DNA from 2 places in the Rossellomorea sp. DUT-2 genome. Region 1 is predicted to be linked to the other one. Evidence: riboswitches for the same ligand, from Rfam matches in the RefSeq annotation. Region 1 holds a riboswitch; the other holds the start of a gene.
What was found. A riboswitch is a leader RNA that binds a small molecule or an ion and turns the genes downstream of it on or off. The one in region 1 is predicted to bind S-adenosylmethionine.
Positions count from the first base shown of each region.

Region 2: it holds a riboswitch for S-adenosylmethionine, as region 1 does, so the genes downstream of both, ACOSV2_RS03915 (methionine biosynthesis PLP-dependent protein) here and mtnK (S-methyl-5-thioribose kinase) in region 1, are expected to answer to the same signal.

Region 1 covers NZ_JBQPEO010000001.1:356,890-364,341, forward strand. The annotation lists gene ACOSV2_RS01870 (PAS domain S-box protein) at 1-1,665, shown strand, start outside; gene ACOSV2_RS01875 (methylated-DNA--[protein]-cysteine S-methyltransferase) at 1,680-2,141, shown strand; gene ACOSV2_RS01880 (DUF2087 domain-containing protein) at 2,262-2,849, shown strand; gene mtnA (S-methyl-5-thioribose-1-phosphate isomerase) at 2,905-3,960, opposite strand; gene mtnK (S-methyl-5-thioribose kinase) at 3,977-5,161, opposite strand; SAM riboswitch class I at 5,278-5,434, opposite strand; gene ACOSV2_RS01895 (carbon-nitrogen family hydrolase) at 5,537-6,319, opposite strand; gene ACOSV2_RS01900 (pyridoxal phosphate-dependent aminotransferase) at 6,442-7,452, shown strand, end outside.
Region 2 covers NZ_JBQPEO010000001.1:775,813-783,264, reverse strand. The annotation lists gene ACOSV2_RS03925 (bifunctional homocysteine S-methyltransferase/methylenetetrahydrofolate reductase) at 1-322, opposite strand, end outside; gene metC (cystathionine beta-lyase) at 339-1,523, opposite strand; gene ACOSV2_RS03915 (methionine biosynthesis PLP-dependent protein) at 1,516-2,640, opposite strand; SAM riboswitch class I at 2,732-2,841, opposite strand; gene ACOSV2_RS03910 (tryptophan--tRNA ligase) at 2,966-3,964, opposite strand; T-box leader at 4,024-4,266, opposite strand; gene ACOSV2_RS03905 (metal-dependent hydrolase) at 4,333-4,959, opposite strand; gene ACOSV2_RS03900 (NUDIX hydrolase) at 5,056-5,682, opposite strand; gene ACOSV2_RS03895 (HAD hydrolase-like protein) at 5,696-6,352, opposite strand; gene ACOSV2_RS03890 (hypothetical protein) at 6,616-6,795, opposite strand; gene cls (cardiolipin synthase) at 6,885-7,452, opposite strand, start outside.

The sequences.
Region 1 (7,452 bases):
GTGAATCAGGCGTTCAGTTCACAGGTCGGATTGGAAAAGGATGAAATCACAAACAGGAACATAAGCTCATTTATCCCTGAAAATGCCCATTATAAAGTTGAAAAGATAAAAGAACTGATTGCTCAAAACAAAAAAGCCCGTGGGGAAATTCCAATAAAGAAATCACACAGCATTTCAATTGTTGAATTTACGACAAGTCCGTATGTGCATCACAAGCTTCATATGGCCATTCTTAGGGATGTAACCGAGAAGAGGCAGATGGAGATTCAATTAAAACGGAACGAAGAGTTGTTTAAAGGTTTATTTGAAGAAGCGATTGATGCGATCGTGTTATGGGATCAGGATGGCAGAGTACTTAAAGCTAACACTTCTGCCTTGAAGATCTTTGAATGCTCCCTTTCAGAGCTTCTTTCCAAAAGGATTCGTGACTTTGTTTATCCTCTTGAAAGCCAAAAGTTTGATTTGGTCATGGAGCAGTTAAACAGGAGCGGTGCTGTAAGGGATGAGGTATTGTTTCTAATGCCTAACAATCAGTTGAAGCATTTGGAATTCACTTCTAAGCTTCATTCTGTTGATGGGTATAATATGACGATCTTCCGAAATGTCAGTGAGCGTTATCAAATGGAGAAGGAATTACGGGAAAGCGAGGAGAGGTTCAGGAAGATCTTCGAAGGTTCACTGGACGGCCTGATTCTTACCAATCACAATTATGTTGTCGTAGACGCAAATCCTGAAGTGAGTAAGATCATTGATATCGAGAAAGATCACTTAATTGGTAAAGATGTACGTGAAATATTGAATATAGAACCCGGTGAAGAATCATATGATGAATACTTACAACAATTGAAAGAAGACGGGCAGGCGACATTTTTAAAAACATTGACTTCTCATAGGGATAAGGTTCAATACATTGAGCTGTCATCCAAGTACAATTTGCTCTCTAATTTAAACTTAACGATCATTCGTGACATTACAGAACAAATTGAAATGCAAGAGCAATTGAGAAAGTCAGATACATTGAGTGTGGTTGGGGAGCTTGCTGCAGGGATTGCCCATGAAATCAGAAATCCGATGACCGCCCTTAAAGGCTTTATTCAATTGTTGGAAAATAGTGTGGGTCAAGATCATGAGATGTACTTTAATGTGATTACTTCTGAGTTTCAGAGAATTGAATCCATCATAACTGAGTTTCTGGTATTAGCAAAGCCACAGGCAATTCAATATCAAGAAACGAATTTAATCAGGATCATGAAAGATACCGTTGAACTATTAAGTGCTCAGGCAGTCATGCATAACGTTCAGTACGAGGAGAGCTACCAAGCGGACCTCCCGACCATCATCGCAGAGCCCAATCAGTTAAAGCAGGTATTCATTAATGTCATCAAGAATGCGATTGAAGTCATGACGGACGGTGGGTTCATTTCCATCCAGATCCAAGAGACGGATGATGAAATGATTCACATTCGCATAAAAGACCAGGGCGGCGGGATATCAAAGGATAAGATTAAAAAGCTTGGTGAACCTTTTTACACAACGAAGGAACGGGGAACTGGACTTGGTCTGATGGTAAGCTTTAAAATTATTAAAGAGCATAAAGGAATCGTTCAGGTTGAGAGTATCGTCGGGGAAGGAACCATCTTCCACATTTATCTACCTAAATCTTAAAGGAGTCCTGTAAAATGTCATTTCATGCAATTGTGATGGAGAGCCCGATTGGGAAATTAGAGCTTCATGCAGATCAGAGCCATCTTATTTCGGTACAATTTGTAGAAGATGAAGGGAAAGCGAATTCTGACACGGATCATCCGATATTAAAGGTTGCACAAGAACAAATCAGCCAATTCTTTAAAGGAGAGAGAAAAGAATTTGATCTTCCTTTAAAGATAGAAGGAACAGCTTTTCAGAAAGAAGTATGGAACATCCTGCAGGAGATTCCTTTTGGTGAAACCTGGTCTTACCAGGATGTAGCCCTAGCGATTCAAAGACCAAAAGCTGTAAGGGCAGTGGGACAAGCGAATAAAGCCAATCGATTTCCCATCATCATCCCATGTCACCGTGTCATCGGAAAGAATAACACACTGACAGGCTATGCCGGTAAGCAGGTGGATAAGAAACAAACCTTACTGTTGTTAGAAAAATAGATTCAGTTACAGGCATTTTCCATAAGGAGAAGGCCTGTTTTTTTATTAGTGATTGATTTTTCCCGCTATTTAGATTAGTATCTAATTAGATACTAATCTAAATAGAAAGGGGGGGACCTGTTGCAATTAAGTAAGCAGGTAGCTTTTCATAAAACGATGGGGGACCCGACCCGGATCAAGATTGTCTATTTATTGGCATCAGAAAGACTGCACGTAGGAGCGATTGCGGGAAAACTAGGACTCACCGCCCCTACAATATCCCATCATCTAACGAAACTCAAAGAGTGCAATCTTGTTTATTCACGAAGAGAGAAGAACACGGTTTACTACTATTTGAATAAAAAGGTACTGAGTCATCATGGGAGTGTTCTTCATCAGTTCGCTCATGATGAGAAAGGGGACAGTATGATGGAAGAAAAACGAATGAAAGAAAAGCAGAAGGTGATGAATAATTTCCTGGAGAAAAATGGGCGAATTAAAAATATTCCTTCGCAACAAAAAAAGAAATTATACATCCTCGAGCATATGGTGGAAGGATTAAAAGTGGGAGAAAAATATAAGGAGAAAAATTTGAATGAATATATTCAGCAATTTCATGAAGACTTTGCAACCTTAAGAAGAGAATTTATCATTCATCAGTTTATGTATCGGGAAAATAGCATTTATGAAGTGAATCCTAGGGAAATGTGGGCCTCGACAAAGTTATAGGGGTAATAATATGAAAGTCAAAAGAAGAGCAGGAATCTCGTGCTCTTCTTTTCGGCTATTGTTCAATACCTATGGTTTGTTGGATACTATCCTCGAAGCAAGGATACAGGACACCTTTTTCCGTGATGATGCCGGTAATCAGTTCATGAGGTGTAACATCGAATGCAGGATTATAAACATGAACGTTCTCTGGAGCGATCAACGTCCCGGCGATCATTGTGATTTCTTCCCGGTTACGCTCTTCTATGGGAATATCGTCTCCGTCTAAGCTGGAAAGATCGAAAGTAGAAGAAGGAGCAGCGACATAAAAGGGTATATTAAAATGTTTACATAAAATGGCAAGCGTGGACGTTCCGATTTTATTTGCCGTATCCCCGTTTGCAGAAATCCGGTCAGCCCCGACAATGACGGCCTCTACACCTTTTTCCTTCATTGTATGGGCAGCCATGCTATCTGTGATGAGGGTGACATCTACCCCTGATTGCTGTAACTCCCAAGCGGTCAGGCGGGCTCCCTGCAGAACGGGCCGTGTCTCACATGCATAAACCTGAAATGCTTTTCCTTTTTCTCTTCCTAAATGAAAAGGGGCCAATGCAGTACCGTATTTACTCGTTGCAATGCTCCCGGCATTACAGATGGTCATTACGATTTGTTTATCCTTCAATATACTCAATCCATTTTCCCCTATATGACGGCACACTGCCTCGTCTTCTGCATGAAGCTGGATGGCAGCATGGAGTAGATTGGTTTTCGCTTCATTAACAGAAGAAACTGTCTCTAATACCTTTTCCAACCGGTTCAAAGCCCAAACCAGGTTGACTGCTGTAGGACGTGAAGCGGCGAGATATTTTTTCTCGCGTTGAAACAGATCGATGAATCCCTCTAACGTTTTCACTTCATACTGACATGCAGATTGGGCTAAACCGTAAGCAGCCGTAAGGCCAATGGCAGGTGCACCTCTCACTTTCAGTGTGATAATCGCATCATAATACTCTTCAATGGTCGTCAGTTTAATGTATTCAACTATGTTAGGCAATTTTTGTTGATTAAGAATCAGTAAATAATCTTCATGCCATTCTAGTGAAGTTGGAATGGACAATGTTTGTGTCATGATAATCTCCTTTTGGTTATTCAGAATGGGACTTTATTACGGATAGGAGCTCTTCGATCGAATGGATCTGTTTTCGTTTAATAATGAGTTCCTTACCGAGTGTCAAGCAGGTCCGTTTTGCCTGTAATCTTCGTTCTTTATCCGGGATAGCATCCAAATCTTCAACATGAGCGAGGCCTATCGTTCTTCTGATGCATTCACATCCTGCAAAGCCGATGCTCTCCTGGAAGCTCTTCTCCAATACATATTCAAGGTAGCCATTCACTTTTGTGTAGGCGTCTCCGCTTTCTTTCCAATGGCGGGAGAACGCAGTGGAGAAGACGTTCCACGTATTCTCGATGTGATAGAGAATCGTTTCCTCCTCATCAGGTTTTGAAACGGCCTGGAAAATAAGGTTGGCAAGGAACTGCCCGATATCAAAGCCAATCGGTCCATAAAAGGCAAACTCGGGATCAATCACTTTCGTTTGATTCTGATCTACAAAGATGCTTCCCGTATGAAGGTCTCCATGAAGAAGGGCCTCTCCTTCAGTAAGAAAGCTCTTTTTCAATTTGGCCACTTCGAGTTTCAAGGTGAAATCATCCCATAAATGTTGGACGTCCCGGGAAAGCTCTTCTTCAAATTCATTGGTTTCACTATTGAAGAATGGATCCGTGAATACAAGGTCCTCCGTGATTTTGCACAGCTCAGGATTTGAAAATTCTTTCACGTATTCCTTTTTCTTAAAAGGATGAAGGGCATAATCAGAGGTGAAATATAAGGTATTAGCTAAAAATGTTCCAATGTCATGGGAGAGCTGGGGATACTTTTCTCCTTTGATAAGGCCGGCCCGGGCAATGGTCAGTGCGCTCAAATCTTCCATGACTGTAATCGCAAGTGTCGGATCAGAGTAGTACACTTCAGGAACGAGATCCCCTACAAATGATCGCTGAAGCTTTAGGGCACTCGCTTCTATTCTTGCCCGTTCGATTGTCAACGGCCAGCTTTCGCCTACAACCTTCGCATATGGAAGGGCTTGTTTGATGATGATTCCTTTACCTGATTCCCGTTCTAATACACGAAAGACCAGATTTAAATTCCCGTCTCCAATTTCTTCACACGTTAAGAGAGTGCTGTCTTCAAAAATCCTTAAGCCAATTGCCAGCGCAGTTGCCGACTTTTCAGTAAGTGGTTGATATGCATTGAGTTTCGTAATCGCCATTGTCGTTCCTCCTTATAGTACAGTCACATGGAGACTGTGTTGTGGAGGCTTTTCCGTGGCATAAGAAAAGCCTCTTTCCATGTTCGAAAGAGGCTTGAAGAAGATATCTTCGTCGCCTCTTATCTCTCAGAAAGACAATCTTTCTGTTGGAATTAGCACCGTGCCTTACTGGATCATTCAATCCGGCGCATGCTGCGCCCCGTTTTACAACGGAATTATGGTCGGTTGCTGGGCTTCATAGGGCCAAATCCCTCAGCCAGCTCTTGATAAGAGTTGCGTAAACTATTTAATTGAACTTTCAGAATGTTTCATTTGATTTGAATAGTACCATCGAAGTATTTTCCATGTCAACGTTTTTTTGAAAAAAGAACCTTTTTAATAAAAATCCGGTCTTCGATCCTGGAATATCGGAATCTGTTTTCGGACTCGATCCACTTCCTGTAAATTGATTTCAGCTGAAACCAATTCTTCCGTTTTTGATCCCTTTGAAAGAATTTCTCCCCAGGGATCGATGATGAGGGAGCAACCCCCAAATTCATTGTTCGGGTCGCTTCCCACCCGGTTGCAGGCGATCACGAAGCATTGATTTTCAATCGCTCTTGCCCTTAAGAGGGTCTGCCAGTGATCAATTCGTGCTGCCGGCCACTCTGCTACGACATAAACAACCTTGGCACCTAGTAGAACTTGTTTTCTGAACCATTCCGGGAAACGGATGTCGTAACAAATCAATCCGGCCATCTTTGTGTCTTGTAGGGTAAAGATGCCATCTTCATGCCCAGGAAGTAAATAATGATGTTCCTCCATCAGCTTAAACAAGTGGAGTTTCGAATACTTTTTCACCAACTCGCCCTTTGAATTCGTAACTAAAAGGGTGTTGGATACCCCATCCTGCGTTTTCTGTGCAACAGAACCACCTACAATGTGAATGGAATATTTCTTTGACAGGGCAGACAGGAAGGAGGTTGAATCCTTTGCTCCTTCATCAGCGATTTCATCCATTCTTGTAAGGTCATATCCAGTCGTCCACAGCTCTGGGAGCACAACCGTATTACAGCCGTCGTCACTTGCTTTTTTCACCCAGTTCTCTACTTTTTTCTTGTTTTCTTCCGGGTGTCCGAACACAATATCCATCTGAGCAAGACCTATCTTTTGAATCATTTCTTTCACCTCATTAATGACTTTTTGGAATTTAATCCTTTACATTCTTTATTTCCCGTTATATCATTTGTGACTAGAATTTGAAAGTAATTAATTTTCAAAAAAATGTAGTGGGTGAGTGTATGAAAACCTTTGGTAAGGCAAAACGATTAGATTTATTACCTGAACAATTTTTCGCATCCCTCGCAAAAACAGTGAATGCTGTGGTCAAAGAGGGACATGATGTCATTAATTTGGGCCAGGGAAATCCGGATCAACCGACTCCTCCACATATTGTGGAGAAATTGACAGAAGCAGCAGCTTCCCCGTCCAATCATAAGTATCCTCCATTTCGCGGCTTATCGTCCTTTAAAGAGGCGATTGCGGCTTTCTACCTGCGTGAATATGGTGTGGAATTAGACCCGGAAACAGAGGTAGCCGTTCTGTTCGGAGGAAAAGCCGGGTTAGTTGAAATCCCTCAATGTTTATTGAATCCTGGTGATGGGGTATTGGTGCCCGATCCCGGTTATCCCGATTATTTATCAGGGGTAGCATTGGCAGAAGCTCGAATGATTAAAATGCCACTACGAGAGGAGAATGGATTCCTGCCTGATTATCGTGAACACTCCCGTAATGAGCTCGAAAATGCGAAGCTAATGTTTCTGAACTACCCTAATAACCCTACTGGAGCTATCGCCACAAAATCATTCTTTGAAGAAACAGTCACTCTTGCCAATCAGCATGATATATGTGTTGTACATGATTTTGCCTATGGAGCTATTGGGTTTGATGGAAATAAGCCCATGAGCTTCTTGGAAACTGATGGAGCAAGGGATGTGGGGATTGAGATTTATACATTATCGAAAACGTATAATATGGCTGGCTGGAGAGTGGGGTTTGCAGTAGGGAATAAAAGTGTCATAGAAGCGATCAACCTCCTGCAAGATCACTTATATGTGAGTCTGTTCGGTGCTATTCAAGAAGCGGCTACCACTGCCCTTTTAAGTTCCCAGGAATGTGTAGATGCACTGGTTTCAACATACGAAGAAAGGAGAAAACTATTAATCTCCGGACTTCAGGATATAGGGTGGGATGTAAAAGCTCCACAAGGTTCCTTCTTCGCCTGGTTAAAAGTACCTGATGGATTCAGCTCT
Region 2 (7,452 bases), 420 kb from region 1:
GGATTCCTCCGATGGTGCCCAGAATATAGGTGTTTTCACCCGCGGCTTTTCTTGCCAGACGCACTGCAGCCGTATTTATTTCCTTAACCGAATCCTCCAATCCGTATCTGGAAAGCTTTTGATAATTGGCTCCATAGGTATTGGTCTGAATGATATCTGCTCCTGCATCAATATACTCTTTATGGACTTTCAACACTTCATTTGGGTGAGAAAGATTCAGTTCTTCAAAGCATCTGTCCACTCCATATGAATACAACAACGTTCCGATGGCTCCATCTGCAATTAAAATTCTCTCTTTCAGAGCTTCCAGCAACGGCTTCATGACATTCCCTCCTTTTTTATAAATTTATCACGTTGTTCCGATTGATCTTTTGTATACTATCTAAACCGTTCTGAAGGTCATTAATCAACTCATCCACGTTTTCAAGTCCTACTGATAATCGTAATAACCCATCTGTAATACCTCTTCTTTCCCGTTCCGCTTTTGGCATAGAAGCATGTGACATCCTTGATGGATAGGATAGGATGGATTCAACAGCTCCTAAACTTACGGCGAACACGGGAATGTTTACATTTTGTATGAGTTGCTTCACTTCTTCTTCCCCTTTTAATCGGAAGGAAAGAACCGCTCCAGGACCCTCTGCTTGTCGAATTTGAATTTCACGACCTGGATGATAGCTCAATCCTGGATAATACACCTCTTCTACTTCCTTTCTTTTTTCTAAGAAGGTCGCAATCTTATAAGCCGATTCTGATGATTCCTTCAATCGTACATGCAGTGTTTTCAGCCCTCTTAAGAGCAGCCAGCAATCCTGAACACCGAGGACAGCACCAAACGAATTCTGCAAGAAAGCAAGTTTCCTGGCAATCTCCTCATTTCCCGTTACGGCAAGCCCTGCCAAGACATCACTATGTCCGGCAAGAAACTTCGTGGCACTGTGCAGGACAACATCCACACCTAGACTGATCGGTCTTTGCAGGAGGGGAGTCATGAATGTATTATCAAGAAACGTTAAACATCCATTCGCCTTGGCAAGTTTTACGACTCCTTCAATATCGGTGATATTCAGAAGCGGATTGGATGGTGACTCCATATAAATCACTTTCGTATTGTGCTTAATTGAACAAGCCACTTCATGTAGATCCTTCATGTTCACAAATGAGTATGCAATCCCAAACTTAGTGAGGACCTCGGTAATCATTCTGTATGTCCCACCGTACACTTCTTCTGATACAAGAACATGATCACCACTGGACAATAATAAGAAGCTTGTTGAGATTGCCGCCATTCCGGATGAAAAGGCAAAGCCCCTTACCCCGCCTTCTAATTCAGCGATCGTTTCTTCAACGGTTTCCCTCGTTGGATTCCCTGAACGGCTGTAGTCATATGTGCCATACTGATCAAAATCCTGTTGATGGAAAGTTGTTGCATGATGAATCGGCGTAGAGACCGCTCCTGTTTCTTTATCAACTCCGTGAGAATGAATGAGTGACGTCTGAAGTGAAAATGGTTTTTTACTCATACGTAAGCACCTCTTTTTCAAATTGTTGAAAAACATTCTCCAGGTCTTCAATCAAGTCATCAATAAATTCAATTCCTACAGAAAACCGCAGGAGTCTGTTGCAGATACCAAGCCTTTTCCGTTCTTCTTCAGGAATGTCTGCATGTGTTTGGGTAGCGGGATAGGTGATAAAACTTTCGACCCCTCCCAAACTTTCAGCAAACGTAATAACTTTTAAGTGTTGGAGAAAAGGAGCAACCCATTCTTCCTTTGCGATACGAAAGGAAAGCATGCCGCCTTTTCCCGGATATAAAACGTCTGTCACACATTCATGCTCATCAAGATACTCCGCTAATTTTCTTGCGTTTTTTTCGTGCTGAGCCATTCTGAGACTAAGGGTTTTCATCCCTCTTAATAAGAGCCAACAATCAAAAGGAGCGAGAACCGCTCCGATTGAATTTTGAATGGTATAGATTTTTCCCGCCAACTCTTCTGTGTTTACGACCACAACACCGGCCAATACATCATTATGGCCCCCTAAGTATTTCGTGGCGCTGTGAATGACAATGTCTGCGCCTTCAGCGAGCGGCTTTTGCAGAACAGGTGTATAGAAGGTATTATCCACAATTAAGAGCAACCCGTTGGCCTTAGCAATGCCGGCAATCTCAGAAATATCTGCTTCATTCATCAATGGATTGGTTGGGGTTTCAACAAAAATGGCCTTTGTTCTGTTTGATATTTGTTCTTCTATGGAGCCAATATCACTTGTATCGACGAAATGAAATTTGATGCTATATTGTGCCTCATACTGCACGAATAAACGGTAGCTTCCTCCGTAAAGGTCTTTCGAAACAATCCATTCATCCCCGCTGGAAAATAAGCTGAGAATCGCCTGAATAGCTGCCATCCCCGAGCTGAAGGCAAATCCTCTATTCCCCTCCTCCAATTGAGCCAGGGTGTCTTCCAAGGTGGCGCGGGTTGGATTCCCAGTTCTTGTGTAATCATAGCCTGTCGATTGGCCAATCCCCTTATGTTCATAGGCAGTCGATAAATGAATGGGTAAGCTCACAGCACCCGTTGCAGGATCTTTTCGGTTTCCTGCCTGGACAAGCATTGTATCAATATGTTTATTCAACATTCTTCTCTCCTTTTCTATCTTGAATACGAAAAGGGAAAAAACAAAAAAACCTTCTTAGTGAAAATAAGAAGGTTTTGTACATTCGTTCTCCCTCTTATCGTCCAAGTTGACATCAACTTGCTGGAATTAGCACCATACCAAAACTCGCGGCTGGTTGCTGAGGTGTCTTCGGGCCAGTCCCTCTACCTCTCTTGATAAGAAACTATTTGATTTTGTGAAAAATAACTTTCCCATAACTTATAACATAGAAGAAGAAATGTCAATGAGAATTATGAATTATCTGAATAAAAAATATTCATTTTACGCTTCATCAACATGTTCTATTTCAATGATAAATCCCTACTTTCCTTTTAATCTCTTTCATGAATGGGATTGTTTTTTCCCGTGCTTTTTTTGCTCCATTTTGTAAGATGACATCCAGCATATGAGGGGAGGCCATCAGTTCTTCATATTTCGATCTTGGTTTCTCGATAAATGAATTCATTACTTGGAATAGCTCTTTTTTCGCTTCCCCCCAGCCTATTCCTTCTTGAAATCTCCTTCTCATTTCTTCAACTTGATCGGAGGTTGCAAATTCTTTATAAAGAGAGAATAAGACGGATGTTTCAGGATCCTTAGGCTCTTCAGGAGATGAAGAATCTGTTTTGATTTTATTGATTAGTTTTTGGAGTTTTTTTGGTTCTTCAAATAATGGAATGGTGTTGTTATAACTTTTACTCATTTTCCGGCCATCGAGTCCCGGTAGAACAGATGTTTCTTCCTGTATAACATATTCAGGAAGAACAAATGTTTCTCCATATTGTTTATTAAAGTTTTCTGCTATGTCTCTTGCAATTTCAACATGCTGAATTTGATCTTTTCCAACAGGAACCAGTTCCGTTTGGAATAAAAGGATATCCGCCGCCATTAATATAGGATAAGTGAATAAGCCCATGTTGACGCCCGCATCCATCTCCCTGCCGGCGGAATGATTTTCTTCAACCATTGATTTATATGCATGGGCCCGGTTCATTAATCCTTTCGGTGCAAAACAAGACAGAATCCAGCTCAATTCAAAGATTTCAGGTACATCAGATTGACGATAAAAGATCGCTCGATCAGGATTCAAACCTAATGCTAACCAAGCCGCTGCCACTCCATAAGAGAGTTCTTTCATTTCATGCCCATCATGTATCTTCGTTAAACCATGATAATCCGCAACAAAATAAGCTGTATTGTAGGATTGGTTCTCTGTCAATTGTAATGCCGGTTTGATTGCACCAATATAATTCCCCAGATGAATACGTCCTGTTGGCTTAATCCCCGTCAAAACTTGTTTTTCCATAACAATTCCCTCCGCTCAAAATAATAAAAATAAACACAAAAAGGGCTTCTCATCCTCTAAAAAAGGACGGGAAACCCGTGGTGCCACCTTCATTCGCTTACACTTTAGTAAACGCGCTCATCTGTACAGAAGTCGCCTTCGATACATCGTCTCTTTTATCGGTGAGACCCTCCGCCATAACCTACTTAATTTCAGCCTGGATGCTCAAAAGCCCATTCAACGATTTCACCATACTGATTCTCACCAGCCATCAGCTCTCTGAAATGTTTCGTTCGTCTACTCTTCTTCCTCATCGCATTTAACGATATAAAGTGTTTCCATTATTTTAATGTATCGGGAAATAATGGTCAAGTGGGTGTAAACACATTTTAGATTTCTTTAGATGAAAGAGGAAGGAAAAGCTTTATGCCTCTCTTATTGAAAGGAAGAACTTTCATATCCGCGATCAGATGACTGGCATATCCAATCACACATGCTTCAAATACCCCATCAATCATTAAAGATGACTCTAGATAATGAGCAATCGTGCCATAATATAAAATGCCAAGTACAGAGTGAGTATAACTTCGATGTGAAACGAATGAGGCAATGAAAATATAGATACCTAACAACCATAACCATGTTTCATTCAACTGCCAACCGCATGCTGTCACACCGATGCCTGTAATCATCAGCATTCTTCTCTGTGTAATGAAACTTGCGAGAATCATCATTCCAGCACCATATCCTATACCAAGCCATCGTTCTTTCCCAATTCCTTCAAGATAGCTGTATACCATCATTAAAAAACCAATGATTTGTGCCACTGCTCTGATCATTTTTGGTGAAAAAGTAACCTTGTTACTAAGCTTTCCGTCAATATCCATATCAGGCATGAGTCCGGATACCCCGCCTATTGCCACAAGTGCGGCCGTTATGTCAGGACCAGATCCAAATGAGTTGGCCACAATAAATCCTGTTGCTGCTCCAATTGCCATATGTGCTGTGCCGTTCAAGTGTGTCCTCCTACTCTCTTATCACATTATGTATGTACTAGATTACTATAATAGCCTTAATTATCCATATTGACCATGGGAAGTACGAATTAATTTCTAAAGATGAGCCGATATGCGCTCAATAATTTCAAGAAGGTAGGATCTTTTATGTGGAACAAAGTGATGGTAACTCACCCTCTGCTTAATGAAGTCCTTTTTCCCTGTTTCATTAATAAGAAATCCTTCTACGGCGATTTCCTCTTTCGTTTGTTGAACGAGCGCTTTAAAGTCTTGAAGAGTCGAACGGAAAATACCGGACACTTCTTCTGACTGAAGTTGAAATTCGTCATATGCAACCGGCTTGGAATACAGGAATACGTGAGTTAGTTCCCGATCAATCATATCCCGTTGAATTAACTCCCCTTTTACGATTCCTAATGATTGAAGTTCATCTATCGTAAGATGAAGTCCAAGCTCTTCATGAACTTCTCTCACACCGTCTTCAATCTTCTCCTGTGACAAGATATGTCCAGCGGCGGTAATATCAAGTAAGCTAGGGAAATCCTTTTTCTCATCACTTCTCATTTGGAAATAAATATAGGTCTCTCCACAAATTTCATCATAATGCACAAGCCAACAATGAAAGGTTTCATGCCAATATCCCTTTATATGCACCTCGGAACGACTGGCTGCTCCAAGCCTATTACCGTATTCATCAAAGACGGCTAGTTGTTCATCCTCCACACGAACCCCTCCTTTATTTCATTTCCTCCAGATACTCTTTAACCTCCAAAAGATCTTCAACCACAATATCCGCTTCACGTAATTCTTTTTCCTGGGAAAAATCAAAAGCACAACCTATCGAAAGAAAGTGGTTTTCCTCTGCTCCCTTGAAGTCAGACAATCTATCTCCAATCACAACCCCATGGGTAAGTTTGTGATCCTCCTTGATTTTTCGAATCAACTCCCCTTTGTCATCTGATTGTATTTCCTGAATGCTGTAGCTGTCTAAGATCCACCGATCCAAGTGAAAGTACTCGACGATCGTCTTTAAATAATGAGGATATCCGTTGCTTGCCACAAAGATCGGAAACCCTCTCCCTGATAAATAGGCTAATATTTCTTCCGTATGCGGATAGAGAGCTCCCTTTCCTTTCTGAATATTTTCAATCAGTTTTTCATGAAATACATCATTCGTTTTCCCATGTATATGTAAGGGATGATGAGGTAAAAGTGTTTTCCACACAACTGAAAGAGGGACACCCATAATTTCTCTGTATATTTCAAGAGGTGTATCCCCTTTCCACATTCCTTCATCTCTAAGTTGTTGAAAGGTATCATGAAGTGAAGCTTCTAGAATACGATCCGTTTGAAATAACGTTCCATCCATGTCAAAAATCATTGCAGCTTTCATCTATATTCTCCTTTATTGCCTTTCGTACATTAATATGTTCGACGAATTATGCTTAATTCACTCTCTTGCTTATATATAAAATAAACCTTCTACAATCATAACAAATTCACGGCCAAATGAAAGCAGCTATGTATTTTAACATGATATTTGCTAGGGGCTCTGTCGACTAGTGAGTGCTGGATGGTAAGGAATTTCATAAAAAAACACACAAGGACGCTTCTCTTGTGTGTTTACTCGTTAAATCGGTGTATAGCTTGTTTTCTTTAAGATGCATTTGGAAGATAAAAGAGGACCGTCAACATCATGCCGATAACAGAGAAGATCACGATACTTACTGCTACAGACTTGTGAGACTTTGATAAATGTTTCTTCTTTAACACGTTAAAAAACTTAAAAGCCAATAACGAAAGAATAAACAAAGATACAAACAAGAGCTCGCTCATGGACAATCCCTTTCTTCAGTAAGGTGTATTCTTTTTAAGATATGAAATCACTTTACCATATTTTCTTATTCAATAAAAATTATTTATTCTTAGAAGTAATAATATACCCATTCGGGCGTTTTACGGAGCGCTTTTTCCCAGGCAGGGAGTTCATTAAAAGCCTTCATGGTCAGTTTCTCACTATCACTTATGTCTTTATGGATGAGTGATTCTAATTCTCCGGCAACTTTTGCATCCAGAATGATGCAGTTGCTTTCATCATTTAAGTAGAAGCTCCGTGGATCCCAATTGGCTGTACCAATATCAGCCCATTTATGATCAATGACCAGTACTTTACCGTGGAAAAATCCTTTTTCATACAAATAGATATCCACTCCGCTCTCTAGCAAAGTTTTCTCTATTCTGTAACTTGGCGGCTTCGTGAACCATGCATCTGTATCGTCCGGGATGAGGATCTTCACTTTTACCCCACGCTTCACTGCTTCCTTTAGGGCTGATATAAGTTTTCGATTTGGCAAAAAATATGGTGTTGTAATTGTGATACTCTCTTCCGAACTGTTAATCCAGCTTACAGTCTTATCTACAATACTGTCTCCTGTTGAGAACAAGAATTGAACGCTGCTCCCCTCATTTTCATTTGAAGTACGAGTAGGATAT